4 regions of the Pseudomonas sp. T1.Ur genome follow, and region 1 is predicted to be linked to each of the others. Evidence: predicted binding sites of a transcription regulator. Region 1 holds the regulator's gene; each other region holds the start of a gene.

Region 1 (7,739 bases):
GCGCGTTCCGAACATGGAACTCGAGGATGAGCTGCGCAAGACCCAGTCGCGCATCGCCAGCGCCCAGGCCGAATTGAGCCTGCGCAGCAGCGAAGGCGCGGCGAGCGCGGGCACCAATCGTCAATTGTTCGCCGGCCAGCCACTGACTGCAGGCCTGCCGCTGACCGCCGCCGAACCGCTGGTCGAGGCCACGCCGGCCGAGCCGCGTCGTCCGGAGCCAGCACCCGCCGCGCCTGCCCGGGGTGTCGACCCGCGCGCCCTCGACTCGATGCGCTTCGAACTCAACAGCCTGCGCGAGCTGATGGAAGTCCAGCTCGGTTCGCTGGCCTGGAACCAACTGCAAGGCAGCCGTCCAGCCCAGGCCAACCTGTGGCGTCGCCTGCAACGCATTGGTCTGTCCGGCCCATTGGCGCGCGATCTGCTGGCGCTGATCAATGGCATCGACGAGCCTCGCCAGGCCTGGCGCATGCTGCTGGCGCACCTGGCGCGGATGATCGCCACGCCGGAAGTCGAGCCATTGGAAGAGGGCGGTGTCATTGCCATGGTCGGCCCGGCCGGCATGGGCAAGACCACCACCCTGGCCAAGCTCGCGGCCCGTTATGTCCTCAAGTACGGCGCCCAGAGTATCGCCCTGGTGAGCATGGACAGTTTCCGCATCGGCGCCCAGGAACAACTCAAGACCCTGGGGCGGATCCTCAATGTGTCGGTGACCCATGTGGATCCGGGCCAGTCCCTGGCCCAGGCGCTGGAACCGTTGATGCGCAAGCGCGTCGTGCTGATCGACACCGCTGGCCTGCAAGCCAGCGATCCGGCCCTGCGCATGCAGCTGGAAAGCCTGGCCGGACGTGGCATCAAGTCAAAAAATTATCTCGTGTTGGCAACCACCAGCCAGAAACAGGTTCTAACCGCCGCATACCACAGCTACAAACGCTGCGGGCTGGCCGGCTGCATCCTGACTAAGCTGGACGAAACGGCAAGCCTGGGCGAGGTGTTGAGCCTGGCGATCGGTCATGAACTACCGGTGGCCTACCTGACCGACGGGCCGCGGATCCCGGATGATTTGCATCTGCCGCGCCGTCATCAATTGGTCAGTCGTGCCGTGAGTGTGCAAATGCAGGAAGAACCCAGCGAAGAAGCCATGGCTGATATGTTCGCTGATATCTACCACAGTCCGACCAAGCAGGTTGGCTGAGGTATTCATGAATATTTTTTGTACCTACATCGATGGTCTGCCATGCATTGTTCCATATGTGAACGCGCAGCCAGTAATGTGGCCTCCGTCTAAGTAAGACAAGGTAAAGAACGAACATGGGCAGCATGCATCCCGTACAGGTGATCGCGGTGACCGGCGGCAAAGGTGGCGTCGGCAAGACTAACGTGTCAGTGAACTTGTCCCTGGCCCTGGCAGAGCTAGGCCGACGGGTCATGTTGCTGGACGCCGACCTGGGCCTGGCGAACGTCGACGTGCTGCTGGGGCTGACACCCAAGCGCACCCTGGCGGACGTGATCGAAGGCCGCTGCGAACTGCGCGACGTGCTCCTGCAGGGGCCCGGCGGGATTCGCATCGTGCCGGCCGCTTCCGGCACCCAGAGCATGGTGCACCTGACCCCGGCGCAGCACGCTGGCCTGATCCAGGCTTTCAGCGACATCGGCGATAACCTCGATGTGCTGGTGATCGACACGGCTGCCGGCATCGGTGACTCGGTGGTCAGTTTTGTCCGCGCCGCCCAGGAAGTCCTGCTGGTGGTCTGCGACGAACCGACGTCCATCACCGATGCCTACGCCCTGATCAAACTGCTTAACCGCGACTATGGCATGAACCGGTTCCGCGTCCTGGCCAACATGGCCCAGAGCCCGCAGGAAGGACGCAACCTGTTCGCCAAGTTGACAAAGGTCACGGATCGCTTCCTGGACGTCGCCCTACAATACGTCGGCGCAGTGCCTTACGACGAAAGCGTACGCAAGGCGGTCCAGAAGCAACGTGCCGTATATGAAGCCTTTCCACGTTCCAAATGCGCGCTGGCGTTCAAGGCGATCGCCCAGAAGGTCGATACCTGGCCACTGCCGGCCAACCCACGCGGGCATCTGGAATTTTTCGTCGAGCGTCTTGTGCAACAAACAGCAGGGCCCGTGTTATGACAGCCAGCGGTTACAACCATCTCTACAAAAAATCGGCACGGGACGCCCAATACGAATTGATCGAGCGTTACGCGCCATTGGTCAAGCGCATCGCCTATCACTTGCTGGCACGCTTGCCAGCCAGCGTCCAGGTCGAAGACCTGATCCAGGCAGGCATGATTGGCCTGCTGGAAGTGGCGAACAAATACGACGCGAGCAAAGGCGCCAGTTTCGAGACGTATGCCGGTATCCGCATTCGCGGCGCCATGCTCGATGAAGTCCGCAAGGGCGACTGGGCGCCGCGCTCGGTGCACCGCAATACCCGTATGGTCAGTGACGCGATTCGCGCGATTGAAGCTAAAACCGGGCGTGACGCTAAAGATCATGAGGTTGCGGCCGAACTCCAATTGAGTCTCGACGATTATTACGGGATTTTGAACGATACCTTGGGCAGTCGCCTGTTCAGTTTCGACGACCTGTTGCAGGACGGCGAACACGAGGGGCTGCATGAGGATGGCGCAAGTGCTCACATGGAGCCATCGCGCGACCTGGAAGATGAACGCTTCCAGAGTGCGTTGGCCGAAGCGATTGCCAATTTGCCGGAGCGTGAGCGACTGGTCTTGGCGCTGTACTACGACGAAGAGCTGAACCTCAAGGAAATCGGTGAGGTCCTGGGAGTCAGCGAATCGCGGGTCAGCCAGTTACACAGCCAGTGCGCGGCCCGTTTACGGGGGCGTTTGGGGGAGTGGCGAGCACGCTGACAGGCGGTGCGGAGATGCTGCGAGCGGGGCAGGCATGGCAAATGCCACGCCAGTCTCCATCCGTTGTGCTCCAGACCGTTGTCGAGTGTTGTGCCGGATTGATTGAAATGGCGCGTTCAGGTGCTGGGCGCGTTTAAGACTGCTTGGAGGTCGAATTGGACAAGAACATGAAAATCCTCATCGTTGATGACTTCTCAACGATGCGGCGGATCATAAAAAACCTGTTGCGTGACCTTGGGTTCACCAACACGGTCGAGGCCGACGATGGCACTACTGCCATTCCGGTTCTCAACAGCGGGAGCATCGACTTTCTGGTGACTGACTGGAACATGCCTGGCATGACCGGTATCGACTTGCTGCGCCATGTGCGCGCCGACGAAAAACTCAAGCATCTCCCGGTGCTGATGGTCACTGCCGAAGCCAAGCGCGAGCAGATCATCGAAGCGGCCCAGGCCGGTGTAAACGGCTATGTGGTCAAACCCTTCACGGCCCAGGCGTTGAAAGAGAAGATCGAAAAAATCTTCGAACGCATCGGTTAACGGCGCCACGGGGGAGCTATGGACAACGAATCTTCAATGGGCGATTTCGAATCGACCCTGAAAAAACATGCCCGCGAACTGGTCGACAGCCTTGAAAAGGGCCGCTTCGGCGATGCGGTTCAAATGATTCATGAGCTCAACCAGACCCGGGATCGTGGTCTGTACCAGGAAGTCGGCAAGCTCACCCGTGAACTGCACAGCGCGATCGTCAATTTCCAGATCGATCCGAACATGCCGCAGGCCGAGGAAGTCTCGCAGATTACCGACGCGACCGAGCGCCTTGGCTATGTGGTCAAGCTGACCGAAGCCGCGGCCAACCGCACCATGGACCTGGTGGAAAGCGCAACGCCCCTGGTCAACGGCCTGAGCGAGGAAGCCCAGGCGTTGAGCACCGATTGGGGACGGTTCATGCGTCGCGAAGTCGGCGCCGAGGAATTTCGGGAGCTGGCCCGGCGGGTCGACGGTTTCCTGACACGCAGCAGCGCCGAGAACCGCGCCGTGGCAAGCAACCTCAACGACATTCTGTTGGCCCAGGATTACCAGGACCTCACCGGCCAGGTAATCAAGCGCGTGACCCAACTGGTCACCGAAGTGGAAAGCAATCTGCTCAAACTGGTGTTGATGGCTAGCCAGGTCGACCGCTTTGCCGGCATCGAACACGACCGTGAAGCGATGCTTGCTGAAAAAGATCCACAAAAACATCTCTCTCAGGGTGAAGGTCCGCAGATTCATGCCGATAAAAGAGAAGACGTTGTGTCCGGTCAGGACGATGTGGACGATTTGCTGTCCAGCCTTGGATTCTAGTTTTTAGCCCTATTTTAGGAGCAGCCATTAATGAGCTTCGGCGCCGATGAAGAGATCCTTCAGGATTTCCTGGTTGAGGCCGGCGAGATTCTAGAGCAACTGTCCGAACAGCTGGTCGAGCTGGAAAGCCGACCTGATGATGCGGATCTGCTCAATGCAATTTTTCGCGGTTTCCACACTGTAAAAGGAGGCGCCGGCTTCCTCCAGCTCAACGAGCTGGTGGAGTGCTGCCACATTGCCGAGAACGTGTTCGACATCCTGCGCAAGGGGGAGCGTCGCGTCGACTCGGAACTGATGGACGTGGTGCTCGAAGCGCTGGATGCGGTCAACAGCATGTTCAGCGAAGTGCGCGAGCGCTCGCCGATCACCCCGGCCACGCCCGAGCTGCTTGCCGCGCTGTCGCGCCTGGCCGAGCCGCAGTCGGCTGACGAAGCCGCACCGGTGGCCGAGCCTGTTGTGGAAGAGCCGGTCGCCGAGGAATCGGGCGACATCACCGATCATGAATTCGAATCGCTGCTGGACTCGCTGAACGCCGTCAAGGCCGAAGCCGAGGCGCCTGCCGCACCTGCTGCGCCAGCCGCCGATGCCGCTGCCAGCGATGAAATTACCGACGATGAGTTCGAGTCGCTGCTTGACCAGTTGCACGGCAAGGGCCAGTTCGCCCCCGATGCGGTCGCAGCGCCGGCGGCCCCGGCTGCGCCAAAGGCAGCGGGGGATAACTCCGACATTACCGACGACGAATTCGAAGCCTTGCTCGACCAGTTGCACGGCAAGGGCAACTTTGCCGTCGATGCGCTGGATTCGGCCATCGCCTCCGCGCCGAGCCCGGCCAAGCCAGCAGCGGCGGCGGCCGGCAGTGACCTGATCAGCGACCACGAATTCGAATCGCTGCTCGATGAGCTGCATGGCAAGGGCAAGTTCAGCGAAGTCGGCAAGGCTTCCGCCGCGCCCGCCGCTGCAACCACCGCCGCCGCGACAGCCGCACCCGCCGCGAAGGCTGCGCCCAAGCCGGCCGCCAAGGCACCGGAACCGAAGGCCGAGACACCGAAACCCGCTGCTGCCGCCGCTCCGGCGCCAGCCCGTGCTCCAGCGGCTGCACCCGCGGAAAAACCGGCCAGCGAAGCCGAGACCACGGTGCGGGTCGACACCGCGCGCCTGGACGAGATCATGAACATGGTCGGCGAACTGGTGCTGGTGCGTAACCGCCTGGTGCGCCTGGGCCTCAACAGCCAGGACGAAGCCATGTCCAAGGCCGTGTCGAACCTCGACGTGGTCACGGCCGACTTGCAGACCGCGGTCATGAAGACCCGGATGCAGCCGATCAAGAAAGTCTTCGGGCGTTTCCCGCGCCTGGTTCGCGACCTGGCTCGCCAGCTCAAGAAAGAAATCAACCTGGAACTGGTGGGTGAAGAGACCGACCTCGACAAGAACCTTGTCGAGGCCCTGGCCGACCCGCTGGTCCACTTGGTGCGCAACGCGGTCGACCACGGCATCGAGTCGCCGGAAGAACGCGAAGCGTCTGGCAAGGTCCGCAGCGGCAAGGTGATCCTGGCCGCCGAGCAGGAGGGCGACCACATCCTGCTGTCGATCTCCGACGACGGCAAGGGCATGGACCCGAACGTCCTGCGAGCGATCGCGGTGAAGCGTGGCGTGATGGACAAGGACGCGGCCGATCGCCTGAGCGACACCGAGTGCTACAACCTGATCTTCGCCCCGGGCTTCTCGACCAAGACCGAGATCTCCGACGTGTCCGGTCGTGGCGTGGGCATGGACGTGGTGAAAACCAAGATTTCCCAGCTCAACGGCTCGATCAACATTTACTCGACCAAGGGCCAGGGCTCGAAGATCGTCATCAAGGTCCCGTTGACCCTGGCGATCATGCCGACCCTGATGGTGATGCTGGGCAACCAGGCGTTCGCCTTCCCGCTGGTCAACGTCAACGAGATTTTCCACCTCGACCTGTCGCGCACCAACGTGGTCGACGGCCAGGAGGTGGTCATCGTGCGGGACAAGGCGCTGCCGCTGTTCTACCTCAAGCGTTGGCTGGTCAGCTCTGCCGCCCATGTCGAGCAGGGCGAGGGCCATGTGGTGATCCTTTCGGTGGGCACCCAGCGAATCGGCTTTGTCGTCGACCAGTTGGTGGGCCAGGAAGAAGTGGTCATCAAGCCGTTGGGCAAGATGCTCCAGGGCACCCCGGGCATGTCCGGCGCCACCATCACCGGCGACGGCCGCATCGCGTTGATCCTCGATGTGCCAAGCATGCTCAAGCGCTACGCCGCCCGGCGTATTTGATTCTGGAGGGGCGCGGCCCGACGCCGCGCCTCGTCTAACGGAGTGTTTATGGTAGTTAAAGTCCTGGTGGTGGACGATTCGGGGTTTTTCCGCCGCCGCGTCTCGGAAATTCTTTCGGCGGACACGAGCATTCAGGTCGTCGGTACGGCGACCAACGGCAAAGAAGCGATCGATCAGGCCCTGGCGCTCAAGCCGGACGTGATCACCATGGACTACGAGATGCCGATGATGGATGGCATCACGGCGGTGCGGCATATCATGCAGCGCTGCCCGACCCCGGTTTTGATGTTCTCCTCCCTGACCCATGAAGGCGCTCGGGTCACCCTCGATGCGCTGGACGCCGGGGCGGTGGACTTCCTGCCGAAGAACTTCGAGGACATTTCGCGCAACCCGGACAAGGTCCGCCAGTTGCTGTGCGAGAAGGTCCACAGCATTTCCCGCAGCAACCGCCGCGTCAGTGCCTACAGCGCACCGGCGCCTGCGCCGACTGCTGCGCCCGCGCCAGCGCCGACGCCTTCGGCGTCGAGCAACTTCAATCCGGCACCGGTCCGCAGTGCTCCGGCACCTGCTCCTGCTCGCCCGGCGCCAACCAGTCCGTCGTCGCCAGCGCCCAAGCGCAAGGCCTACAAACTGGTCGCCATCGGCACGTCTACCGGTGGTCCGGTGGCACTGCAACGGGTCCTGACCCAATTGCCGGCCAACTTCCCGGCGCCGATCGTGTTGATCCAGCACATGCCCGCGGCCTTCACCAAGGCGTTTGCCGAGCGCCTGGACAAACTCTGCCGCATCAGCGTCAAGGAAGCCGAGGATGGCGACATCCTGCGGCCAGGCCTGGCGCTGCTGGCGCCAGGTGGCAAGCAGATGATGATCGACGGTCGTGGCGCGGTGAAGATCCTGCCGGGCGACGAACGCTTGAACTACAAGCCTTGCGTGGATATCACCTTCGGTTCCGCGGCGAAATCCTACGGTGACAAAGTTCTGGCGGTGGTCCTCACCGGCATGGGCGCCGACGGTCGTGAGGGCGCCCGCTTGCTCAAGCAGGGCGGCAGCGCGATCTGGGCCCAGGATGAAGCCAGCTGCGTGATCTACGGCATGCCGATGGCGATCGTCAAAGCCGACCTCGCCGATGCGATCTACAGCCTGGATGACATGGGTAAGCATCTGGTCGAGGCCTGCCTGTAATGGATGTGCTCAGCCTGATCGGCATCATCATGGCGTTCGTCGC
Region 2 (7,739 bases), 4.2 Mb from region 1:
GAGTCGTCTTTGTCACCACAGTGGGCGCCGACCACTCGCACCTGTACATCCGGCATCGGGATGCTGGAAAAACCGCTCTGTTGTCCGATCAGGATCGCCAGGTCAAAGTCTTCGTTCTTGAGTTTGCTCAGGTTCTCCATCGATTCGGCGTAGCTGAATTCCAATTGGTAATGGGGAAAGACCGCGATCAGGCGATCGATCATCCGTCGGTTGAACTCGCCAGGCAGGGTGGTATTGAGCGCCACTTTCAGGCTGCGTTGCCTGGGCGTCTTGAGCGCCGTGACTTTCTCTTCCAATTGCCGAGTGGCCGCAAGGACCTGGTCCATGAACGGCGTCAGTTCCGAGCCTTGACTGGTCAACGTCAGGCCTTTGTTCGAGCGCCGGAACAATCTGAACCCGAACTGCTCCTCGACCTTGTTCAACTGCGCCGCCAATGCCTGCACCGTCAGGCACGACTGCTCCGCCGCCGCCGACAACGAACCGGTCTGAACGATGCGCATGAGGTTACGTAAGGTTCTGCTATCCATGAGGTAATGCCCTCTGCTCAAGTGGGCTCGCTATTGTTGTGCACCCGGCCCGGGCCTGGCGGTGCGATGGTGGCTATCATCAAGCACCTTGCCACGGTTGTCGCGGTTTTGTAGCGAAAAGCGCCGGCAGCCGATAACTGGAGCTTATGTGGGATTTCAGGTTTTTGCTGGTTTGGCTTGCAGGTCGGTCTTATCAAAACAATCACGCCGAGATGAATGAGTCGTTACTGGTTTTTTATTTGTCCGCTTGCGAATTAAAACTTAAATTTTATCCATATGTGTACTACTCTCTAGGCAACAGTCAGCAACAAGGGAGCCAAGACTCATGGCGATTTCCTCGGTCAGCCTCAACGCACAGCAACAATTGGATTCCCCGGATGCGGGTCGAGTCGCGTTGAAGTTTTTCTTCAACCTCATGGAGCTGTGGGGTTGCAGCGTCGAGCAGCAGCGCACGTTGTTGGGCAAAGTAGGAAACACGACCTTCTACAAGTACAAACAGTTACCCGATAACGTAAGGCTGCCGCGAGACACCCTCGAGCGTATTTCCTATCTCATGGGAATACACAAAGCGTTGAGCATCATCTTCAGCAACAGCCGGGACCGTGCGTATCAGTGGATCAGCAGTCCTAACACCGCTGCGCCGTTCAATGGCCAGTCGGCATTGTCCTACATGCTCGCAGGGCGGGTAGTAGACATCGCCGATGTGCGGCGATACCTCGATGGAGTGCGCGGCTAATGACGCCACCTTTGGCGGACCCGCAATGGAAACGGGCCTATCGGATCGTCAACAGTAGTTTTCCGCCGATCACGTTGTTCGAAGATGTGCTCGATCCTGAAGACTTGCCCACAGCCTATGCCCTGGAAGCATTGACCAACGACCGGCTCATGGAAGAAGCCGGCGTGCTCTCCCGGGTGCGTCCCGAAGACCGCGTCTCCGGGCCGGGCTCCTCACCGGTGATGGCGGCATTTACTCACATCGGCAAAAGCAGCCGCTTCAGTGATGGCACCTTCGGCGTCTATTACGCCGCCAGCAGCCAGGAAGCCGCGATTGCCGAGACGTGTTATCACCAGGCCCGGTTCCTGGGGGCTACCAACGAACCGGATCTGGAATTGACGATGCGCACCTACGTCAACCAAGTCGTCAAACCCCTGCACGACATCCGCCACGATTATCCACACCTGCACAACCCGGACCCTGGCGCCTACGGCCCATCGCAAGTATTCGCCCGCCAGCTGCGTGAAACCCTGTCCTGGGGGCTGCTGTACAACAGCGTCCGCCTGCCTGGCCACGAATGCGTCGCTGCATTCCGCCCGCCGGCGGTGTCGATCCCGGTGCAGGGCAAGCATATCCGGTATGTCTGGAGCGCTCAGAAGCGGGAGATTTCGTTTGTGTTCGAGGTGAGCCAGGTTTGAGTGCGACGCCGTTTCCCAAGGACGGAATAACCCGTGGCGAGGGAGCTTGCTCCCGCTGGGCTGCGTAGCAGCCCCGGTTGTGTGTCAACTTGCCGCGATCAGCGCTTGTTCTTCCAACCATGTTTCCTGAACGAACGGATCTGTAATCGCGTAAATCCCATGCCCGCGACGCATGATGATATTTTCAGCCATCAAGGCAATTACCACGGGTTGAATTTCTTCAATACGAACATCCCGACCCACGGCTTTTGAATATTCTGCTGCCGCGTCAGCGGAAAAAATGCCGCGAGCATCCCCCGCTGTCGAGGCGATTTTATTGAAGATGGCTTGAGCCAGGCTGCCCAATTGCTCAACCTTCTCGAGCTCTATATTGGCCGCGGCGGAACGCAGCGTACTGGCGATGACGGGCAAGAACAGGTCCGGATTACCCTCTTGTTGCAAGACTTGCCTAAGGGCCTTGAGCATTTCTTCCGGACGGTTGCCAAGTGTATTGAAAGCTTCCGTTGCGACTTCAAGCGACGGCAGTTTATGCGGGCTGACAGTCATTGCCAGGCGGTTCAACAGATATTCGACATAATCGCCCTTCAAGACGGGATACGCCGTAGAGGTAGCGCCGGAAAAAGCCTGGTTACGTTTTGCTGTGAGTTCGCTGACCTGTGCGCGGTGAGAGCCGGTGCCGATAAACAGAAAGTAGCCAGGGGTATTGGGACGAGGGTTGATGGCGTCACGCGCGGCTTTCAGCGCGAGCAACATCTGGTTGCCGTCTTCAGTGGCGATGGCGTGTTGTACCTCATCGACGATAAGCACCAAGTCTGTCCTGGCTTGATCGACAATTTCGGCGAACGCTTGCGCGAGCGTCGTGCCTCCAACATTGCCCACGCCTTCAAGTTTGAACCCGAACTTGAATCCTGCTGCACCGATATCGACGCCGCCGACGCGCCTGAGTTTTTCAAGCAGGCCAGAGGCAGGTGTTTGTAGTTCCTGCAGCGTTTTACGAATGGCATCGTGCAATAAGGTGGCCGGATTGGCGAGGGTATCGCTCCAGAGATCCACATAAATGACCAGCGCACCCTCTTTTTCCAGGGCTGGGATCAGGTCACTTCGCAAAAAAGTCGTTTTTCCGGTTCTGCGCAGCCCGGACAGAAACAGACCTGAACGCAAACCTTCGTCAAGTACGCCTGGACTTAGAAGCTGGTTGGCCATGCTTTCAGCCAGTTCAGGGCGCTGGAAAATGCTGCTCATGCAATTATCCCGTTTTATGGATTAGCCATAATTATTGCTGAGCCATAATTTAGCATAAGATTTTGCGGAAGTTGGAAGCGAGTCAGTGCAGCCCCGTTTGATCAAATCTTGAACTGCTGCACCGAAGCCTGCATCGAACCCGCCGCGTCGTTCAACTGATCCGCCGTTTGCGTCAGGTTGTGAATCGAACGGGTGTTCTCGCGGGACTGCTCGGCAATCGACTCCACCCGCTGGGCCATCTCGTCACTGGCTTTGGATTGCTCGGCAATGGTCTGGGAAATTTCCTCCACCACCTCGGCGGCATGTCGGGCCCCGGTGCGGATTTCGCTGATGGACACCCCGGCCTGCTGGGCCAGGTTGACGCCTTCGTCCACGCGGCTGACGCAGGCCTGCATGTTCGCCACCGCGTCCCGGGCGCTGGACTGGATGCGTTCGATCATCGCAGTGATTTCCTGGGTGGACTGCGTCGTGCGCGCCGCCAGGTTGCGGACTTCGTCGGCCACCACCGCAAAACCACGCCCCGCCTCGCCGGCGCGGGCGGCCTCGATGGCAGCGTTAAGCGCCAGTAAATTGGTTTGTTCGGCGATGCTCTTGATCACCTGGATGATGGAATGAATGTCTTCGGACGACGCATCCAGCGCGGTGATCTTGCTGGACGATTGGTTGACCACCTCGGCGATCCGGTTCATGCCTTCGACCACCCCGAGAATCACCTGGCCGCCACTGCTCGCCAAATGCTCGGACTGCGCCGAAATCGTCCGGGCACTGTCGGCGTGCTGATGGATCTGGCCGATGTTCGCCATCATTTGCTCCATGCTCGCCGCCATGCTGGTCGCGCTCTGCGCCTGCTGATCGGCGCTGGACACAATCTGCCGGGCTGTATCGCCCAAATTCCGGGATGTGCCGTGCAATTCATCGCTCTGGCTGCGGATCGTGGCGATCATCTGCCGTAGGTTGCTCTGCATCCGTTCGATGACGCCCTGCAATTGACCCAGCTCATCCTTGCTTTGAGCGCCCATGGAACGCTGCAAATCCCCTTGGGAAATGGCCTGGGTATTGAGGATGATTTTATTCAGCGGCGTGAGCACGGCCTTGAGCAGGCTCCACGACAACAGCGCCAGGGCGACACAGGTCGCCAGCAAGGTCACGATCAGCCAGCGTTCCGAGGTTTGAATGCTACTGTCCTGATGCTCGCGGGATGACTGCGCCTGGTTTTCGATCAGCTCGCTGACCGCCTCGTTGCGTTCTTCCAATGCTGAAAACGCGCCGTCGAACTCTGCCCGCAGCGCATGGGCATCCTGGGCGCCGCCCAACGCCTTGCCAATGATTTGCTTGGCTTTGTCGATGTAAGTTTCGACTTGGGGCTTGAGCTCGCCAATCGCCTTGGCGACATCCCCCGGCAACTTCGCTTCGGCATTCTCGGCGATGACCTTGCGCATCCGCTGGGTATGCTCATCGAACCCTTCCAGCACTTCTTTTCCCGCCTGGACATCTCCCGGTGTCACCAACAGGGCGGCCAGCACATCGGCGCGAATGGCGTCGTGCATCATGTCCGCCTCCATGTGCTTGCGCATGGCCGAAATACTGGTCTCGTTCTGCACCAGGGCCTCGGTCATGGAGTGATAACCCCACAACCCGATTCCGCCAAGCAGCAGCGCAAAAGAAAGACTGACCAACCCCGAGCCTATGACCTTGGTGCGGATCTTCATCGCTAACTGCTCCTGGAGCGGGATGTCTGGGCAAGTGTAGTCGAGCGCCAGCAGAGCCTTGGGACAGTCCGGGCTCATATTTGAGGCTATCGGCGGGGAGCATGATTAGATGAGGCTGTGGCGAGGGAGCTTGCGCCCGCCGGACTGCGAAGCAATCCTTTTCCGCAAGCAAACAGTCTAGAGTGGATTCACAGAGCCCTTCGCGACGATCTCGTCCCACGCGGTAGGGGTGGGAAACAGCTCGTTCAGGAAACCCACGAACGCCTTGACGTTCGGACTTCCCCGGCGACTTTCCGGCCACAACGCCGTAATGGAGGAGCGATCGACGGCAAATTGTGGAAACAGCGGCGTCAGCTCTCCCCGGGCAACATAGGGCGCCGCGACATAAGTGGGTGAAATGCCAATGCCACCGCCCGCGGCGAGCACCGCAGCCACCGCATCGCTGGCGTCGATGACGATGGGAGCATCGGGCGTGATTTCCACCAATCGGTCCCCCACGCTGAATGGCCAGCGCAGCGCTTGCCCCGAGCTCTGATAGCGAAAATTCACGCAATCATGGTTGGCCAGGTCGCTCAGCTCCAGCGGCGTGCCGCGTTTGGCCAGATAGGCTGGCGAGGCAAAAGCGCAAATTCGATGCGGTCCCAGCGTGCGAGAGATAAGCCGCGAGTCAGCCAGGTTGCCCACGCGCACGGCCACATCGATGCCTTGCTCGACGATATCGGCAAACTGATCGCCCAAGCGCAGGTCGATGGCGAGCTTGGGATAACGCTCGCGGAAACGGGGAATCGCCGGCGCCAAAATGTTCAGCCCGATAGGCGGTGGCGCTGTCACTTTCAAAGTGCCGGAGGGTTCCGCGCGCGAGGCCACGGCGGCCTGCTCGATGTCTTCCACCTCCCGCAGAATCCGCAGCGCCCGTTCGTACAGGTCCCGGCCTTCCACGGTCAGGGTCAGCGAGCGGGTGGTGCGGCTGAACAGACTCAGCCCGAAATGCTGCTCCAGCCGTTGCACGCTCTTGCTGATGGCTGATGGCGACACCGACAAATCGCGCGCCGCAGCGGTATAGCTGCCCAAAGAGGCGGCGCGGGCAAAGGCAATAAGACCGGTCAGGCGGTCCAACCCTATTTGTTCCCTCATGGCATTAGTAAAGCGACTTGCGACCCAATTATCAATGTTGGCTCGAGTCTTTAGTCTTTGCCCATCGACGCCATCCAGGCGTTCAAGGAGATAGACCATGAGCCATTCATTTACCCAACCATTGCCCGCCCAACTGCAGGATCGCACCGTAGTGATATTCGGCGGCACCTCCGGCATCGGTCTTGCCGCCGCGATTCAAGCCAAGGCCGCCGGCGCATCCGTCATCGTGATCGGTTCCAACGCCGAGCGTGCCGAGCAAGCCGCCCTGGAACACGGCCTTGCCGGCTGGCGCGCCGCCGACGTCACCCAAAGCGAAGCCATCTACGCCGCCTTGGCAGATATCCCGCACGTGGACCATCTGGTTCTGTTCGCCGGCACATTCGTGGCGGGCAAAGTGCTGGACGCGGAGATCGGCTACCTGCGCCGGGCGTTCGAAGAGCGGATGTGGGCCTCCATCCATACGATCCGCGCGCTCGGGGATCGCTTGTCCAAGGAAGGCTCCATCACCTTTATCTCAGGCTGCCTGGCCGACCGGCCCAATGCACATGGCACCGCTGTCATCGCGGCAGCTTCGGCCGCAATGGAAGCGTTGGCCCGTGGCCTGGCCTTGGAACTGGCGCCCATCCGCGTCAACACGCTGTCTCCAGGCCCGATCGATACGCCTATCTTCAGCAAAGCCTTGGGTGAGGGACGCGATGCGTACGTTCGCGCATGGGAACAGGTGCTGCCGCTGCATCGTGTGGGCACTGCCGCTGAGGCAGGCGCGGCGACGGTTTTCTTGATGACGAACACGTTCATGAACGGCGCCACGCTGAACATTGATGGCGGCGCTCGGTTGGTCTGAGTGAACCCCGTGGCGAGGGAGCTTGCTCCCGCCGGGCTGCAAAGCAGCCCCTCTTTATCCGCTCACGCCAATGCTGCCCCGTTCAGCAAGCAGCATTGGACTCGCTACCCTTAAGCCGGATGACTCCCCGGCGCCTCCAGCACCTTCACCACGTCATCAATGGCGGCCTTGCTCATATCCTGCAAATAATACGAAGCCCAGGCATACCGATCCGTGCCGCGAATCATCGCCGCTTCCTCGGCGAGGACCTTGGCGACGTGGAGCAGGTCGGAAGCGTGAGACAGGGCTTCGCCGATGGGAATGCCGCTGTTGACGCGGAATAGCGGGCGGTCGGAGTGGTAGGAGAAAGGGGTTAGGCCTGGGGTTTTGAGGTCTTGCGGATTTGGCATTGTCTGGCTCCTTGACTGTGAGAGCCGCAACCGTCCTTTCCTGCGGGATTGGGTGGCGCAGCTGATGCGCCTTGATTTACTCGGGTTTCCTATGCCCGGTCGCTGAATTGGCAGCGACGGGTAGAGAGTAGCTGGCGGTTGGGGAGGTCGCAATCGTGGCGCTGTGCTGGCCGGGAGCTTGATAATAGAAATTACCGTGAAGCATCTCACGACGAGTTGCCAATTCAAGCGAGCACCGGGCAGTGTAATATGCCTAAAAATCGCTCACCATCGAGGCTGTCATGACCGGGATATCCCTAACCCTGCCGGAAGACCTTTCGAACTCTCTCGCTGATCTAGCCAAGACGAGCGGTCAAAGCGTGAGCTATTTGGCAATGGACGTCCTCCGTGACTACATCGAGCACGAAAGGACGCTGACCGCACAGATCGAGCTGGCAATAGAGGAGGCCAATCAAGGTAAATTCGCCTCCGATGACCAAGT
Region 3 (7,739 bases), 2.9 Mb from region 1:
CCAGCCCGGCCAGGTTGAGCATCAGCTCACCGCCCGTCTGGCTGATCGTCACGCTGCTGACCGTGGCCGGCAGGTTGGTGATCAGCGACGTGGCCTTGCCGTCGATGGTGGTCGAGGCCGCGAAGGTGTAGGTGCCCGCTTCAACCGTGGTGCCCGCATCGTTCTTGCCGTCCCAGATGAAGGCCGAGTTGCCGGCCTTCTGGCTGCCCAGGTCGATGGTGCGGACGGTCTTGCCATCCTTGTCCATGACCTTGACCGTGAGGGACGACACCGCCGACGGAACCACCACCGTGCCGTTGAGGCTCTTGGAGGTGTCGACCACGGCCTTGTCGCCCGGAGCGATGACCGAGCGACCGACCAGGGACGAAGCTTGCAGGGCCTGGGACGAGTTGTAGTTGCCGGCGATGCCACTCACGGTCTGGTTGAGCGTGGTGATGCCTTCCAGGCTGCTGAACTGCGCCAATTGGGCCACGAATTCGCCGTTGTCCTGGGGCTCCAGCGGGTTCTGGTTCTTCAGCTGGGTCACGAGCAGTTGCAGGAACGCATCCTTGCCCAGCTCCTTCTTGCCGGTCGCCGCACTGGTTGCCGCGCCCAGGCCATCGGTCGTGGTGTTGGTCTTGACCGAAGAGTTGGCGAGGATCTCGTTGAGGCTCAAACCGCCGGTGGTGTTAGTGACGCTCATGTGACTCGCCCCTTATCACTGACCGAGGGTCAGGACCTTCTGCATCATGGTTTTGGCGGTGTTCATCATTTCGGCGTTGGTCTGGAAAGAACGACTGGCGGAAATCATGTCAGCCATTTCTTCAACGACGTTGACGTTCGGGTAGTAGACGTAGCCCTTGGCGTCGGCCGCCGGGTGATTGGGCTCGTAGCGGGCTTCGAGGTTGCTCTGGTCCTCGACCACGCCGAGCACCTGCACGCCCTGCCCGGCCGCGTCCTGTTCCTGGAACAGCGAGTCGCCGCCGGTGGATTGGCCGCCCTGGAACATGGTGGCGAACACCGGATGACGGGCGCGGTAGGTCTGGTCGATGCTCGACGAGACGGTCTCGGCGTTGGCGATGTTACTGGCGACGGTGTTCAGGCGAGTGGTCTGGGCACTCATGGCACTGCCGGCGATATTGAAAACGCTCGCGATCGACATGGCTTACTCTCCACGCAGGGCCGATACCAGCCCTTTGAATTTACTGTTGAGCAGGGTGAAGCTGGCCTGGAAGTTCACGGAGTTCTCCGCGTAATTGGACTGTTCCAGTTGAGCGTCCACGGTGTTCTGGTCGATCGAAGGTTGCATCGGTGTGCGATACATCAGCGACTCGTCGCCGCTGCCCACGCCTTCGGCTTCGATATGACGGCTGTTGGTCATGTTCAAGGCGAAGTGGCCGTTCTTGGCTTTTTCGTTCTGCTCGGCGAGGACCTTGGAGAAGTCCAGGTCACGCGCCTTGTAGTTCGGGGTGTCGGCGTTGGCAATGTTATTGGCCAGGACTTCGGCACGCTGGGCGCGGAAGCCCAGGGCCTGTTCGTGGATACCGAGCGCTTTATCGAAGCTGATGCTCATGTCGGAAACCTTTGGGTGACCAGAATGTACGTACGATGGCTTTAGCAAGCGCCGTGCCACTTTTAAAGAGCCCGTAAACCGGGGCTTTGCGGGGATCGGCAAAGCGGCAATGCCAGAAAAGCGGCAATCGGCTTCCGCTGGCTGCCGCTTTTCTGCCGCTTTCACCCTGGCAAAGGGAGATCAAAATGTGGGAGCGAGCTTGCTCGCGATAGCGGTCTGTCAGTTACATCTATTTTGGATGGGCTGCCGCTATCGCGAGCAAGCTCGCTCCCACAGGGGGCGGTGGTGAATGATTGTCAGCAGGCAAAAAAAACGGGAGCCCCAAGGGACTCCCGTTTTTTTGACAACCTGAACGAATCACTTCGCCTGGTAAATGATCCCCGGGCTGCACTGGACCATCTGGTAATGATCCGGCAAGCCGTTCAACGCTTCCGACGCCCCCAGGAACAGATAGCCACCCGGCTTCAGGGTGCTGTGGATACGCATCAGGATGTCCTTCTTCACTTCCGCGGAGAAGTAGATCAGCACGTTGCGGCAGAACACGATGTCGAACTTGCCCAGGCTGGCGTAGCTGTCCAGCAAGTTGAACGAACGGAACTCCACACGGCTCTTGATGGGCGCCTTGACCACCCACTTGCCCGGCCCTTTCGCGTCGAAATAGCGCTGCAGGCGATCGGGTGACAACCCACGGCCAATGGCCAGGCTGTCGTACTCGCCGGTCTTGCAGTTATTGAGCATGGTCCCGGACAGGTCGGTGGCGACAATTTGCACGCCCGCCTTCAGTTGGCCGAGGTTGGTCCGCTCGAACTCATCGATGGACATCGACAGCGAATAGGGTTCCTGCCCCGACGAACACGCCGCCGACCAGATCCGCAAGCGTTGGCCCGGGCTGGCCTTGATGGCCGCCGGCAATACTTTGTTCTTCAGCACTTCGAAGGGATAAGTGTCACGAAACCACAGGGTTTCGTTGGTGGTCATGGCGTCCACGACCATTTCGCGCAAGCCACTGCGCGGCTGGCTCTGGATACGCTGGACCAGCTCGCCCAATGACTTGATGCCCTGTTGTTCCATCATTTTGTTGAGACGGCTCGACACCAGGTACTGCTTGTTTTCACCAAGCAAGATGCCACAGGCTTTTTCCAGGAAGACCCGGAACTGTTCGAAATCCAAATTACCCGTAGACAAGATACCGCCTCTTTTCACTGTGTTGACTTGCCGGGCGCACAATGCGCCCGACCTTTTTAGCCTGCTGTCTTGATTCGCTCGACGACCCGGGAAGCCAGGTCGTCGGGCCGGAACTTGGCCAGGAAGTCATCGGCGCCGACTTTCTTGACCATCGCCTGGTTGAATACCCCGGACAGCGAAGTATGCAAGATGATGTGCAGTTTTTGCATGCGCGGGTCGCTGCGGATCTCCGACGTCAGCGTGTACCCGTCCATCTCCGGCATCTCGATGTCGGAGATCATCATCAGGAACTCCTCTTCCGGCCGCTTGCCCTCGTCGACCAGGTTGCGCAGGTAATCCAGCGCTTGCCGTCCGTCATTCAGGGCGATCACCTCGACGCCGACCGTCTGCAGGCAACGCGTGACCTGCTTGCGTGCCACCGACGAATCATCGACGGTCAGCACCCGCAGGGAAACCGCCTTGTGCTGCGTCTCGGCATCCACCACGCCGACGGAAATGGTCTCCGGCGTTGGCGCGACTTCGGCGAGGATTTTCTCCACGTCGATGATCTCCACCAACTGGTTGTCGACCCGCGTCACCGCCGTGAGGTAGTGGTCGCGCCCCGTCCCCTTGGGTGGCGGATGGATCTCTTCCCAGTTCATGTTAACGATGCGCTCCACCGACCGCACCAGGAACCCTTGGGTCTTGGTGTTGTACTCGGTGATGATCACAAACGGATTGCTCTGATCCAGCAGTCGACCGGAACCGGTCGCCATCGCCAGGTCGAGAATCGGGATCGTCGCTCCCCGGATATTCGCCACACCGCACACGACGGGACTGGATTTGGGCATCAGGGTCAGCTTAGGGCATTGCAGCACTTCGCGTACCTTGAATACGTTAATTCCATACAACTGTTGGCCATCGAGACGGAACAACAACAGCTCCAGGCGATTCTGACCCACCAGCTGTGTGCGCTGGTTTACCGAATCCATCACTCCCGCCATGCCCTGACTCCTAATCACGCTAATGTGTCCGTCGCGCATTCATCACTAAACGGCACGGGGCTTGCTATTGAACCGGCATGAACGCACAAACGACATTTTCTCGACGCCTGACCACTCACTGCCGCCACTGGCTCGGTGCACTGCTGGCTGCCTGCCTGCTCGCTTCTGGCGGTCCTGCCGTCGGTGCTGCTGAAGTAACCTTGCCTGATCTCCTTATCGGCGTCACTCAGGGCTTTCTTGAGTTCACCGTAGAAGACTATCTGGCAACCAGTCAAACCGAAGGTCGCTACGAGATCGAAGTCAACCAGCTCGACCCGCGCCTGCGGATGCCAATGTGCGACAAGGAATTGACTGCCTCGCTGGAGAGTCCGGCCAGGCCGCTGGGCCGCGTCACGGTGAAGGTTCGTTGCGACAGCGCGGCCCCCTGGACAGTGTTCGTGCCCGCTCAAGTGCGCCTGTATCGCGAAATTGTCACCACCACTCGCCCCCTCAAGCGCGCCGGGATTGTCGAACCCCAGGACGTGGTGCTGCGTGAACGCGACGTCAGCCAGATCAGCCAGGGCTTCCTGACTTCCGTTGATGAAGCCATTGGTCAGAAACTTGTCCGACCAATGGTCGCTGACCAAGTGATCACGCAGGTACATCTGGAACAGGCCGAAGTGGTTCGCAAGGGCGACCAGGTGGTCATCACCGCCCGCAGTGGCACATTAGCCGTGCGGATGCCGGGCGAGGCCCTGTCCAACGGCGGCATGCGCGAACAGATTCGGGTGAAGAACCTCAACTCCCAGCGGGTCATCAAGGCGCAAGTGATGGCGCCTGGCCAGGTGGAAGTGGCTATGTAAGGAGGGTAGACAGGCTGGCGCTTGACCTCGGTGTTCCCTAGACTGTGCCTTACGCAAAGGCAAGCGCAGACGTGCGCTCGTTCATTGAAAAATGAGCCTAAAGTTTTTTTGGGGATGGCCGAAAACATGGCAAGCGTCCAAATACCCAGAGGTTTTTTACCATGGTCATCGATTTCAATCGTTTAAACAGCTCCTCACCTGTGACAGGGACTGCGCGTACCAGCGCCAGCAAGGAAACCGCCGAAACCGGCAAATCCAAGCCAGCCGAACAGGCCGCCACTGTCAGCAATGGGGAATCGGTACACCTCAGCAATGAGGCTCAGCAGTTGCAGAAGGTCACTGACAAGCTGCGCGATCAACCTGTCGTCGACAACGCCCGCGTGGCCGCGTTGAAAGCAGCAATCGCCGATGGCAGCTATCAAGTCGACAGCAACCGTGTAGCCAGCAAGCTGCTCAACTTCGAAGCCCAGCGCTAGGCCGTCCGCCGGCGCCAGGCTTTTGGACGCTCAAGACCCAAGGCCAGCCATGCACGACACTAATTTGTTGCAACTGATCACCGACGACTTCGCTCCAGCGCAACAATTGCTGGAGCTGTTGCAGACCGAAGCCCTGGCACTCCATGGGCGGGACATGCCCCTGCTGGAAAATATTCTGGCGCAGAAACAGGCATTGATCATTTTGCTCGACCAGCATGGCCGCAAGCGCAGCGAGATTCTCGCCAGCCTCAACCTGCCCGCAGACAATAACGGCCTTGAACAATTGGCCAGCCAATCGTCGATTGGCGATCAGCTGTTGTCCCAAAGCGCAGCGCTCAACGACCTGCTCAGCCAATGCCAGGCCGCCAACGCTCGAAACGGCCAATCCATCCAAATGCAACAGGCCGCCACCGCCAATCAGTTGCGCATCCTCAATGGCGGCGAAATCCCGACGCTGTATGACGCTCGCGGATCGACCGCGAAACTGGTCAAGCACCGTCCGCTCAGCCAGGCGTGATGCGAACGATGCCTGCGCACTATCAACGCGCGAAACATGCTGGCAAAATGCTGGCTCTTTGTAGTCGTATTTTGCTTGGAGACTGACCCACCGTGTTCAATGCCTTAAACGCGGAAGATGCTCCGCAGCCACCGAAGGTCCTTACCACGCCCCTGGAAATCTCCGGCAACCTGCGGATGCTGCAAGACAGTCACGATCCGCTGATCATTACTTTCCACGAGCGCAGCCAGCGCTTCCAGAGCTATCTGGTGGACGTTGATCGCGAGAAAAACACCATCGCCCTGGACGAAATGATCCCCCGGGACGGCGAGCGTTTCCTGCTGGCGGGCGAGCCGTTTCGTGTCGAGGGTTTCCATGACGGCGTGCGTATCGCGTGGGAAGGCAATGGCCCGCTGACCATCGATGATTCCAACGACGGCCGTTGCTACCGCGGCGCCCTGCCCGAAGAAGTGGTGTATCACCAGCGTCGCAACGCCTTTCGGGCTGCGTTGAAACTGGCGCAACTGGTGAGCGTGGAGTTGGGTGGCGACAAGCTCAAATCACCGGTCAATGGCCAATTGCTGGATATCTCTGCCACCGGCTGCAAGCTGCGCTTCGATGGCGACATCACCGAACGGCTGCAACTGGGCCAGGTTTATGAACGCTTCATCGCCGCCCTGCCATTCGGCAACATGACCGCGCCGGTGGAACTGCGCTACCTGCATTTTGAAGAGCGGATCAATACCACGTTCGCAGGTGTACGCTTCCACAACATCAGCGGCCTGGTGCAGCGCCAGGTTGAACGCTTCGTGTATCAGCTGCAACGTGAAGCCCGTCGGTTCGATAAAGACGACTTCTGATTTTCGCGGGCGATAAAAAACGGGCAATCCCTTGCAAGGATTGCCCGTTTTTTATGCCCGGCTCAAGGCCTGGCCTGGGTGAAATCGGAGGATGGCGGTTCGTCGTCCGCACCTTCGGTGACTGGCTCCAACTCCGGCTCCGGCTCGGGCTCGACGTCTGGATTGGGCGATGCCTGCATCTGGTCCTGCACCACCTGCTCGTCTACCCGAGGATCGAGGCACGCCACGAGCGGCGAGCTGGTCATGTTGTCCGGCATGGCCACGTGGTGCAGCGGCGCATCGTCGACCTGGTGCAGGTTGGTGACCGCTTTCGGCCGGATCCGCCACACCAGGACCAACGCAAACAGGGCGAAGAAGCCATAGAGCATCTGGCTGCCGTAGAGCTTCATCAGCACCCCGGCAACCAATGGGCCGATGCTGGCGCCTACGCCATAGGTCACCAGCAGCATCGCCGTCAGCGACACCCGGCGATCGCCTTCGACATGGTCGTTGGAAAACGCCACCGCCAGCGGATACAGGCAGAACTGCACCAGCGAACAGCAGAACCCCGCAACGAACAATACTTCCAGCGGCACCTGCGACAAGATAGCCAACGGCAACGCACAGACCGCCAGGGCCAGCGCAAAGCAGCGGATCAGCAACGCACGATCGTAACGATCCGATAGCCAGCCCAGCGGCCACTGGACCAACAGCCCGGCAAAAATGCAGCAGCCCATGAACAGACCGACCTGTTCGGTGGTGAGCCCTTGCTGGGAGGCGTACAGCGGTGCCAGGCCATAAAAGGAGCCGACGATCAGCCCGGAGCCCAGCACAGTGGTCAACGATTGCGGTACGCGCTTGATAAAGAAACGCGGCTCCATCGGCGCCGGATGCAGCGGCGCCGGGTGAATCCGCCGGGTCAATGCCACGGGCACCAGGCACAGGGCAAAACACAACGCCACCAGCATCAGCAGCTCCAGCCCAAGGGCCGGGTGCATGACCAGGATCAACTGGCCCAGCACCAGCCCCAGGTACGAGGCGATCATGTAGCCGCTGAACACCACCCCGCGCTGCTTGGCATCAGCCTGCTCGTTGAGCCAACTTTCAATGACCATGTATTGGCACATCATGCCCAGGCCGACGATCATCCGCAGCACGATCCAGGCCGGCAGCCAGTCCACCAAGCCATGGCCCAGCACCGCCGCGCCGACAATCCCGGCACACGCCGAATAGGCACGAATATGCCCGACACGGGCGATCAGCCGATGGCCGATCTTGCCGCCCAGCACCAGGCCGAAATAGTTGGCGGCCATCAACGCACCGACCCACAGGCTGTCGACATGATCGGCAGCCAGGCGCAACGCCA
Region 4 (7,739 bases), 3.0 Mb from region 1:
CCTAAAAGCCTCCCTGGTGGAGGCTTTTTACTGTGTGTCTGTGGCCTTGAACTCAGACCAATCCATTTCGCTGTGCCAATTCGATCAGGTCGACCAGCGAACGGGCGTTGAGTTTCAACAACAGACGGGTCTTGTAGGTGCTGACGGTCTTGTTGCTCAGGAACATCGCGTCGGCTATTTCCTTATTGGTTTTCCCGCGAGCCAGTTGCTGCAAGACCATCATTTCTCGACCGGACAAACGGTTCACCATCTCGGACTCGCTGGCATTGCCAAGACTTGAACGTACCGTGTGCAGTGCTTGGTTGGGAAAATAACTGTAGCCCGACAGCACGGCCTTTATTGCACTTAACAGCTCGGTCAGGTCCTGTTGTTTGCAAACATAGCCCGCCGCCCCCGTCTGCATGCAACGCATCGAAAAATGTCCGGGAGCCTGGGACGTCAATACCAATACTTTCAAGGGCGAAGGATTGACGGTCAGGCGTGCGATGACTTCCAACCCATCCAACTTCGGAATTCCAATATCCAGGATAACGATATCGGGCGCTTGTTCCCGGGCAATCTGTAATGCATCAACGCCATTATCCGTTTCGGCGATAACTTCATATCCATGACGCTCCATTAGCAAACGTACAGCAAGACGAATGACGGGGTGATCATCCACGATCAGCACTTTATTCATGGGCAAATCCAATTTCGCTGTTCGAATTTTTAGAGCATGCACAATAGCCTAGTCATTTTCCCTTGGCATGCCGCTCTCCCTGAGTGCTCGCAGCGAAAGACATATCCTACAAACATTACAGAAAATTCCTACAAATAAGCCGCGAAATAATGTGGCACGAATTTTCCGATAAAATCGAAGCGGTGAATCTGACGCACCGAAGACCCTATGAATGACGCGACTTTTCCTGGAAAACAAAACACATTCCAGTTCATACCGACAAATATCTTCATAAAAAGTAACTAATTTATTTATAGACAAACGGTAAAAATTTCACGCCATCGAATGAGGTTCTGTATAAAAAGAATTGCTCGATATCCGCGATTTCAAAACGTAACTGCGCTGTTGGGGACGACTGTTTTGTTTCGAGCCAACGCATCAAATCCCTTCAATTAAAACCTCAATCACCGAGCATGAAATTATCCATGAGCACTTATCATGAACAACACTCAAAAAACCATCACCAACCCCATGACCCTGATTGCCATACTTGCAACGCTATCAGAAACATCCGCAGCGATAGTCTTACCCTTCTTGGATGATGAAGATCGTGAATACTATATCTGGTTCCTGATCGGCTTCCCCTTTTACTTGTCGCTGCTGTTTTTTCTCACACTCAATTTCAATCACCGCTCTCTGTATACCCCTTCGGACTTCCATAAAAGCAAGCACGTCAAAAAGACCACGAGCGGCTCAGCCGGCCGGCGCGGACATGCCTTACGTCGAGGAAGGAAAAACCAGCGTCACTTGATGCGTCTTCGTCGGAGAAGAAAGCCGTGACCCCTGTTCGACGGACAAAAAAAACGGCCTGCTCATCGCAGGCCGTTTTTTATTGAACCGGATCAGATCAGAACAGCTTGCGACCCTTGTTCGCCGCGATGCGCATGCGCAGGGCGTTGAGCTTGATGAAGCCGGCCGCGTCGGCCTGGTTGTAGGCACCGCCGTCTTCTTCGAAGGTCGCGATGTTGGCGTCGAACAGCGACTCGTCGGACTTGCGCCCGGTCACGATCACGTTGCCCTTGTACAGCTTCAGGCGTACCACGCCATTCACGTGAGCCTGGGAGGCATCGATCATCTGTTGCAGCATCAGACGCTCCGGGCTCCACCAGTAACCGGTGTAGATCAGGCTGGCATACTTGGGCATCAGCTCGTCCTTCAAGTGAGCCACTTCGCGATCCAGGGTGATCGATTCGATCGCCCGGTGAGCGCGCAGCATGATCGTGCCGCCTGGGGTTTCATAGCAGCCACGGGACTTCATGCCGACATAGCGGTTCTCGACGATGTCCAGGCGACCGATGCCGTGTTCGCCGCCGATACGGTTCAGGGTTGCGAGCACGGTGGCCGGGCTCATTTCCACGCCGTCCAGCGCGACGATGTCACCGTTGCGGTAGGTCAGTTCCAGGTATTGCGGGGTATCGGGAGCCTTCTCAGGGGAGACGGTCCAGCGCCACATGTCTTCTTCGTGCTCGGTCCAGGTGTCTTCCAGCACGCCGCCTTCATAGGAGATGTGCAGCAGGTTGGCATCCATCGAGTACGGGGATTTCTTCTTGCCGTGGCGCTCGATCGGAATCGCATGCTTCTCGGCGTAGTCCATCAGTTTTTCACGGGACAGCAGGTCCCACTCACGCCACGGGGCGATGACTTTCACGCCAGGCTTGAGGGCATAGGCACCCAGTTCGAAACGCACCTGGTCGTTACCTTTACCGGTGGCGCCATGGGAAATGGCGTCGGCGCCGGTTTCGTTGGCGATTTCGATCAGGCGCTTGGCAATCAGCGGGCGGGCGATGGAGGTACCCAGCAGGTACTCGCCTTCGTAAACGGTGTTGGCGCGGAACATCGGGAACACGAAGTCACGGACGAACTCTTCGCGCAGGTCATCGATGTAGATTTCTTTGACGCCCATGGCCTGGGCCTTGGCGCGTGCAGGCTCGACTTCTTCGCCCTGCCCCAGGTCTGCGGTGAAGGTCACCACTTCGCAGTTATAAGTGTCCTGCAGCCACTTGAGGATCACCGAAGTGTCCAGGCCGCCGGAATACGCCAGAACGACCTTGTTTACGTCCGCCATGCCATCACTCCACGGGTTGTACGGAAAGCCGGGAAGTCTAACGTCCAGCGCGGATAATTTACAGAGGCGCGACAGCTTATGACGACGAAGCGACAGATTATGTCGATTGAGCGACGATCAGGACGGGATCAGGAAGTGCGTGCAGTTGCCGCGGCAGGTGCAGCCGCCTTGGCCGGAGCAACCGGCGTCGGTGCCTTGCCCGGCGCAGCAGCGGGCGCCACGGCAGGAGTAGCTGGCGCTGGCGCGGCTGTTGGCGACTGAGGAGCCGGGGCCTGGGTGGCCGCTACACGCTCCAACTGAACGACGACACGGCGATTCTTGGCCCGATTGGCTGCGTTGCTGTTGGGAACCAGCGGATAGCGCTCGCCGTGGAAACGCACGGTGAACTGGGACTCCTGGAAACCGTTGGCCTTGAAGAAATCCATGACCGCCAGCGCACGACGACGTGACAACTCACGGTTGGTCAAGCGATTGCCGCTGTTGTCGGAATGGCCATCAAGCTCGACATGATTGACGCTCGGGTCAGCCTTGATGAAGTCGAGCATGACCTGCAACTGGGCCTTGGCCTGGGCGTCGAGCTCAACCCCCTCGCCCGGAAAACCGATCTGGGTCTGCTTGATCTGCTCGAAGTTCTTCGGCAACAGTTTCGCTACACAGCCCTGGTAATCGTTGAACGCCTTGTTGAAGCGCACAGGCAGCAGCCGGACTTCGGATACGCGCCCATCCTCGGTATTGCGTCGAATCACCGGACTGCGTCCCTCCATCAGCCCGCTGATCAGACGGCCCGCCTGTATTTGGGAGCTATTGAACAACACGTCGCCACTGCCGATCCGGACCGAGCCCAGATTGATATCGCCCCGCCCCGGCTGCCACGGCGCCGCAGCCGCCAACAACGTCGCGGAGCCACCACCGAGCATCGGGTTATACGCCTTGAGCCGGAACGTAGCCTGCTCGCCCGCCTTGCGCACGAATTCGCCGCTGCCAAAATCGGTGATCGGCTGACTCAGCCGGCACTCGAACTTGTCACCTTCGACCGTCCACTCAATGCTCTCCAGACGGGTCTGGAAAGTGAGCGCCATCGCAGGAAGGCTGGCAAACACACTGAGCAAGGCTAGATAACGCTGGCGCACGGGAGGCTCCACTGGCTTTTTATACGGAAATCGAAAACGCTGGGCATGCCGTTTGGCCGAGACAGGGCACAAAATCGTGGCACACCTGAAGGGGCTATCGGTAACTTGCGGCAAAACTTGATAGCGGGTGCCCGGATCGGTCTTTTCCGGTAGCATTCCCCGGAGATTTACCCGCCTGGAAGCCCCCCATGTCCGACCGCCTGACCCTGCTGCGTCCCGACGACTGGCATATTCATCTTCGCGATGGTGCTGTGTTGACCCATACCGTCGCCGATGTCGCGCGCACTTTTGGCCGCGCCATCATCATGCCCAACCTGGTTCCGCCCGTGCGCAACGCCGCCGAGGCCGATGGCTATCGCCAGCGCATCCTGGCCGCGCGCCCGGCTGGCAGCCGCTTCGAACCGCTGATGGTGCTTTACCTCACCGACCGCACCCAGCCCGAGGAAATACGCGAGGCCAAGGCCAGCGGTTTCGTACACGCGGCCAAGTTGTACCCGGCCGGCGCTACTACCAATTCGGATTCCGGCGTCACCAGCATCGACAAGATCTTCCCGGCGCTGGAGGCGATGGCCGAAGTCGGCATGCCGTTGTTGATCCACGGTGAAGTGACCCGGGGCGATGTCGATGTGTTCGACCGCGAGAAAATCTTCATCGACGAGCACATGCGCCGCGTCGTCGAGCGCTTCCCGACCCTCAAGGTCGTGTTCGAGCACATCACCACGGGCGATGCCGTGCAGTTCGTCAACGAGGCCCCGGCCAACGTTGGCGCAACCATCACCGCCCATCACCTGTTGTACAACCGCAACCACATGTTGGTGGGCGGGATCCGGCCACACTTCTATTGCCTGCCGATCCTCAAGCGCAATACCCACCAGGAAGCCTTGCTGGACGCCGCCACCCGCGGCAGCGCCAAGTTTTTCCTCGGCACCGACTCGGCACCCCACGCCCAGCACGCCAAGGAAGCGGCCTGCGGTTGCGCCGGCTGCTACACCGCCTATGCCGCCATCGAGATGTACGCCGAGGCGTTCGAGCAGCGCAACGCCCTGGACAAGCTCGAAGGCTTCGCCAGCCTGCACGGCCCACGCTTCTATGGGCTGCCGGTGAACACCGATCGTATTACCCTGGTCCGCGACGAGTGGACCGCCCCTGCCAGCCTGCCGTTTGGCGAGCAGACTGTCATCCCGCTGCGCGCCGGTGAAAAACTGCGCTGGCGCCTGCTGGAGGAAAAAGCGTGAGTGAAGATCATTTCGACGACGAACTGGATGGCAATGGCGGCTCGGGCGGCCCTCGCCACCCCATGGCTGCCCGTTTCCGGGGGTATCTGCCGGTCGTGGTCGACGTAGAAACCGGCGGTTTCAACTCAGCCACCGACGCGCTGCTGGAAATCGCCGCGACGACCATTGGCATGGACGAGAAAGGCTTCGTCTTCCCCGACCACACCTATTTCTTCCGGGTCGAACCGTTCGAAGGCGCCAACGTTGAAGCAGCCGCCCTGGAGTTCACCGGGATCAAGCTCGATCATCCGTTGCGCATGGCGGTCAGCGAAGAAACCGCCCTGACCGACATTTTCCGTGGCGTGCGCAAGGCGCTGAAAGCCAACGGTTGCAAGCGAGCGATCCTGGTCGGCCATAACAGCAGCTTCGACCTGGGCTTCCTCAACGCCGCCGTTGCACGCCTGGACATGAAGCGCAATCCGTTTCACCCGTTCTCCAGCTTCGACACCGCGACCCTGGCGGGCTTGGCATACGGCCAGACGGTATTGGCCAAGGCCTGCCAGGCAGCCGACATCGATTTCGATGGCCGCGAAGCCCACTCGGCCCGCTACGACACCGAAAAGACCGCCGAGCTGTTTTGCGGCATCGTCAACCGGTGGAAAGAGATGGGCGGGTGGCAGGATTTCGACGACTGATATAGAGCTAGGCTTAGCTCTTTGTGGCGAGGGGATTTATCCCCGCTGGGTCGCGAAGCGGCCCCAAACCTGCCAACTGGGTGTGGCGGACTCACCTTTTTGGGACTGCTGCGCAGTCCAGCGGGGATAAATCCCCTCGCCACAGTATGTATTCAGCCCCCCATAAAAAAACCGGCCCATCGAGGGGCCGGTTTTTTTATGCCGCGGGTGCGCTTACAGCTTGTCGCTGTGCTCACCCAGGTAAGCGGCTACGCCTTCAGGCGATGCAGTCATACCCTTGTCGCCTTTTTTCCAGTTGGCCGGGCAGACTTCGCCGTGCTCTTCGTGGAATTGCAGGGCGTCGACCAGACGGATCAGCTCTTCCATGTTACGGCCCAGCGGCAGGTCGTTGATGATCTGCGAACGGACGACACCTTTGTCGTCGATCAGGAACGCGCCACGGAAGGCCACGCCGCCTTCGGACTCAACGTCGTAGGCCTTGGCGATTTCGTGCTTCATGTCGGCAGCCATGGTGTATTTCACCGGGCCGATGCCGCCGGCGTTGATAGCGGTGTTGCGCCAGGCGTTGTGGGTGAAATGCGAGTCGATCGAAACAGCGACCACTTCCACGTTGCGCGCCTTGAAGTCGTCCATGCGGTGATCCAGGGCGATCAGCTCGGACGGGCAGACGAAGGTGAAGTCCAGCGGGTAGAAGAACACCAGGCCGTATTTGCCTTTGATGGCCGAGGACAGGGTGAAGCTGTCGACGATTTCGCCGTTGCCGAGGACGGCCGGAACGGTGAAGTCAGGGGCTTGTTTGCCTACGAGTACGCTCATTGGATATCTCCTGGTGTAGTAACGTGAAAACAAGGTCCGCGCCAGCCTGCCACCTCCAGGCGACAGCCCTGTGACACGAACCCGCTTCGCAAGGACCGACCATCATACACCGCACGTTTGGACTGTCCTCAACGGTTTTTCCATGGCATCGAAAATCTGTTGCGCATGATCGACTCTCCAACCCAAAACCGTTCGTCAGCCCGAAGCAAAGGTGATGAAAGAACCCGGAAACCACTTTGACAATCATTCTCGTTAACATTAAGATCCGTCTCAATTGAGTCACAACCAGCGACGGTTCTCACTTATGTATGTATGCCTCTGCACTGGCGTCACCGACGGGCAAATCCGCGAAGCGATCTATGAAGGTTGCTGCAGCTATCGCGAAGTCCGCCAGGCCACCGGCGTAGCCAGCCAATGCGGTAAATGCGCCTGCCTCGCCAAGGAAGTGGTGCGTGAAACGCTCGCCAAAGTACAGACCGCCCAGGCCTCGATCCCTTATCCGGTAGAATTTACTGCCGCATAAATCCAGCTTCTTGAAGAACCGGACTCAAAGTCCGGTTTTTTTATGCCTGTAAATCAAATGGTTAGGTCCCAGACGCGGAACACAAACATTCTTATTCCGATTAATTTTCATTTATTATTCAATTACTTAGGTTTGACACTGGTCATTGTGCAGCTCAAACTCCGCTCTATACACAGCTATTACAGGGCAGGCCGTTACCATGAAAGGCGACATTACAGTCATCCAGCATCTCAACAAGATCCTCGCCAATGAGCTGGTCGCGATCAATCAATACTTCCTGCATGCGCGCATGTATGAAGATTGGGGCCTGAACAAGCTGGGCAAGCACGAGTACCACGAATCCATCGACGAGATGAAACACGCGGACAAGCTGATCAAGCGAATCCTGTTCCTCGAGGGCCTGCCAAACGTCCAGGATCTTGGCAAGCTGCATATCGGTGAACATACCCGCGAAATGCTAGAGTGCGACCTGCGTATCGAACGTACTGGCCACGCCGACCTCAAAGCCGCCATCGCCCACTGCGAAAGCGTCGGTGACTTCGGCAGCCGCGAACTGCTCGAAGATATTCTCGAATCCG

The links. The regulator FliA, encoded in region 1, starts transcription of late flagellar genes. The targets are predictions, from matches to a motif close to CTAAAGTTTNNNNNNNNNNNGCCGNTAA.
Positions count from the first base shown of each region.
Region 2: the regulator FliA is predicted to act here: its motif matches at 4,978-5,005, upstream of M8Q45_RS23210 (methyl-accepting chemotaxis protein).
Region 3: the regulator FliA is predicted to act here: its motif matches at 4,660-4,687, upstream of flgM (flagellar biosynthesis anti-sigma factor FlgM).
Region 4: the regulator FliA is predicted to act here: its motif matches at 4,008-4,035, upstream of M8Q45_RS18470 (flagellar protein MotY).

Region 1 is NZ_JAMGSN010000001.1:1,084,002-1,091,740, forward strand. It holds gene flhF (flagellar biosynthesis GTPase FlhF) at 1-1,192, shown strand, start outside; gene fleN (flagellar synthesis regulator FleN) at 1,309-2,139, shown strand; gene fliA (RNA polymerase sigma factor FliA) at 2,136-2,879, shown strand; gene M8Q45_RS05070 (chemotaxis response regulator CheY) at 3,047-3,418, shown strand; gene M8Q45_RS05075 (protein phosphatase CheZ) at 3,437-4,222, shown strand; gene M8Q45_RS05080 (chemotaxis protein CheA) at 4,253-6,514, shown strand; gene M8Q45_RS05085 (protein-glutamate methylesterase/protein-glutamine glutaminase) at 6,563-7,696, shown strand; gene M8Q45_RS05090 (flagellar motor protein) at 7,696-7,739, shown strand, end outside.
Region 2 is NZ_JAMGSN010000001.1:5,247,223-5,254,961, reverse strand. It holds gene M8Q45_RS23230 (LysR family transcriptional regulator) at 1-527, opposite strand, end outside; gene M8Q45_RS23225 (MbcA/ParS/Xre antitoxin family protein) at 853-1,263, shown strand; gene M8Q45_RS23220 (RES family NAD+ phosphorylase) at 1,263-1,940, shown strand; gene M8Q45_RS23215 (AAA family ATPase) at 2,025-3,182, opposite strand; gene M8Q45_RS23210 (methyl-accepting chemotaxis protein) at 3,284-4,891, opposite strand; gene M8Q45_RS23205 (LysR family transcriptional regulator) at 5,069-6,025, opposite strand; gene M8Q45_RS23200 (SDR family oxidoreductase) at 6,123-6,869, shown strand; gene M8Q45_RS23195 (DUF3077 domain-containing protein) at 6,980-7,258, opposite strand; gene M8Q45_RS23190 (CopG family ribbon-helix-helix protein) at 7,540-7,739, shown strand, end outside.
Region 3 is NZ_JAMGSN010000001.1:4,033,695-4,041,433, forward strand. It holds gene flgD (flagellar hook assembly protein FlgD) at 1-682, opposite strand, end outside; gene flgC (flagellar basal body rod protein FlgC) at 698-1,141, opposite strand; gene flgB (flagellar basal body rod protein FlgB) at 1,145-1,552, opposite strand; gene cheR (protein-glutamate O-methyltransferase CheR) at 1,910-2,737, opposite strand; gene M8Q45_RS17950 (chemotaxis protein CheV) at 2,794-3,720, opposite strand; gene flgA (flagellar basal body P-ring formation chaperone FlgA) at 3,798-4,562, shown strand; gene flgM (flagellar biosynthesis anti-sigma factor FlgM) at 4,724-5,038, shown strand; gene M8Q45_RS17965 (flagella synthesis protein FlgN) at 5,088-5,555, shown strand; gene M8Q45_RS17970 (flagellar brake protein) at 5,648-6,394, shown strand; gene M8Q45_RS17975 (MFS transporter) at 6,457-7,739, opposite strand, start outside.
Region 4 is NZ_JAMGSN010000001.1:4,133,080-4,140,818, forward strand. It holds gene M8Q45_RS18455 (response regulator transcription factor) at 53-679, opposite strand; partial or broken gene M8Q45_RS18460 (hypothetical protein) at 1,157-1,400, shown strand; gene M8Q45_RS18465 (argininosuccinate synthase) at 1,566-2,783, opposite strand; gene M8Q45_RS18470 (flagellar protein MotY) at 2,912-3,913, opposite strand; gene pyrC (dihydroorotase) at 4,102-5,148, shown strand; gene rnt (ribonuclease T) at 5,145-5,822, shown strand; gene M8Q45_RS18485 (peroxiredoxin) at 6,036-6,638, opposite strand; gene M8Q45_RS18490 (bacterioferritin-associated ferredoxin) at 6,943-7,161, shown strand; gene bfr (bacterioferritin) at 7,361-7,739, shown strand, end outside.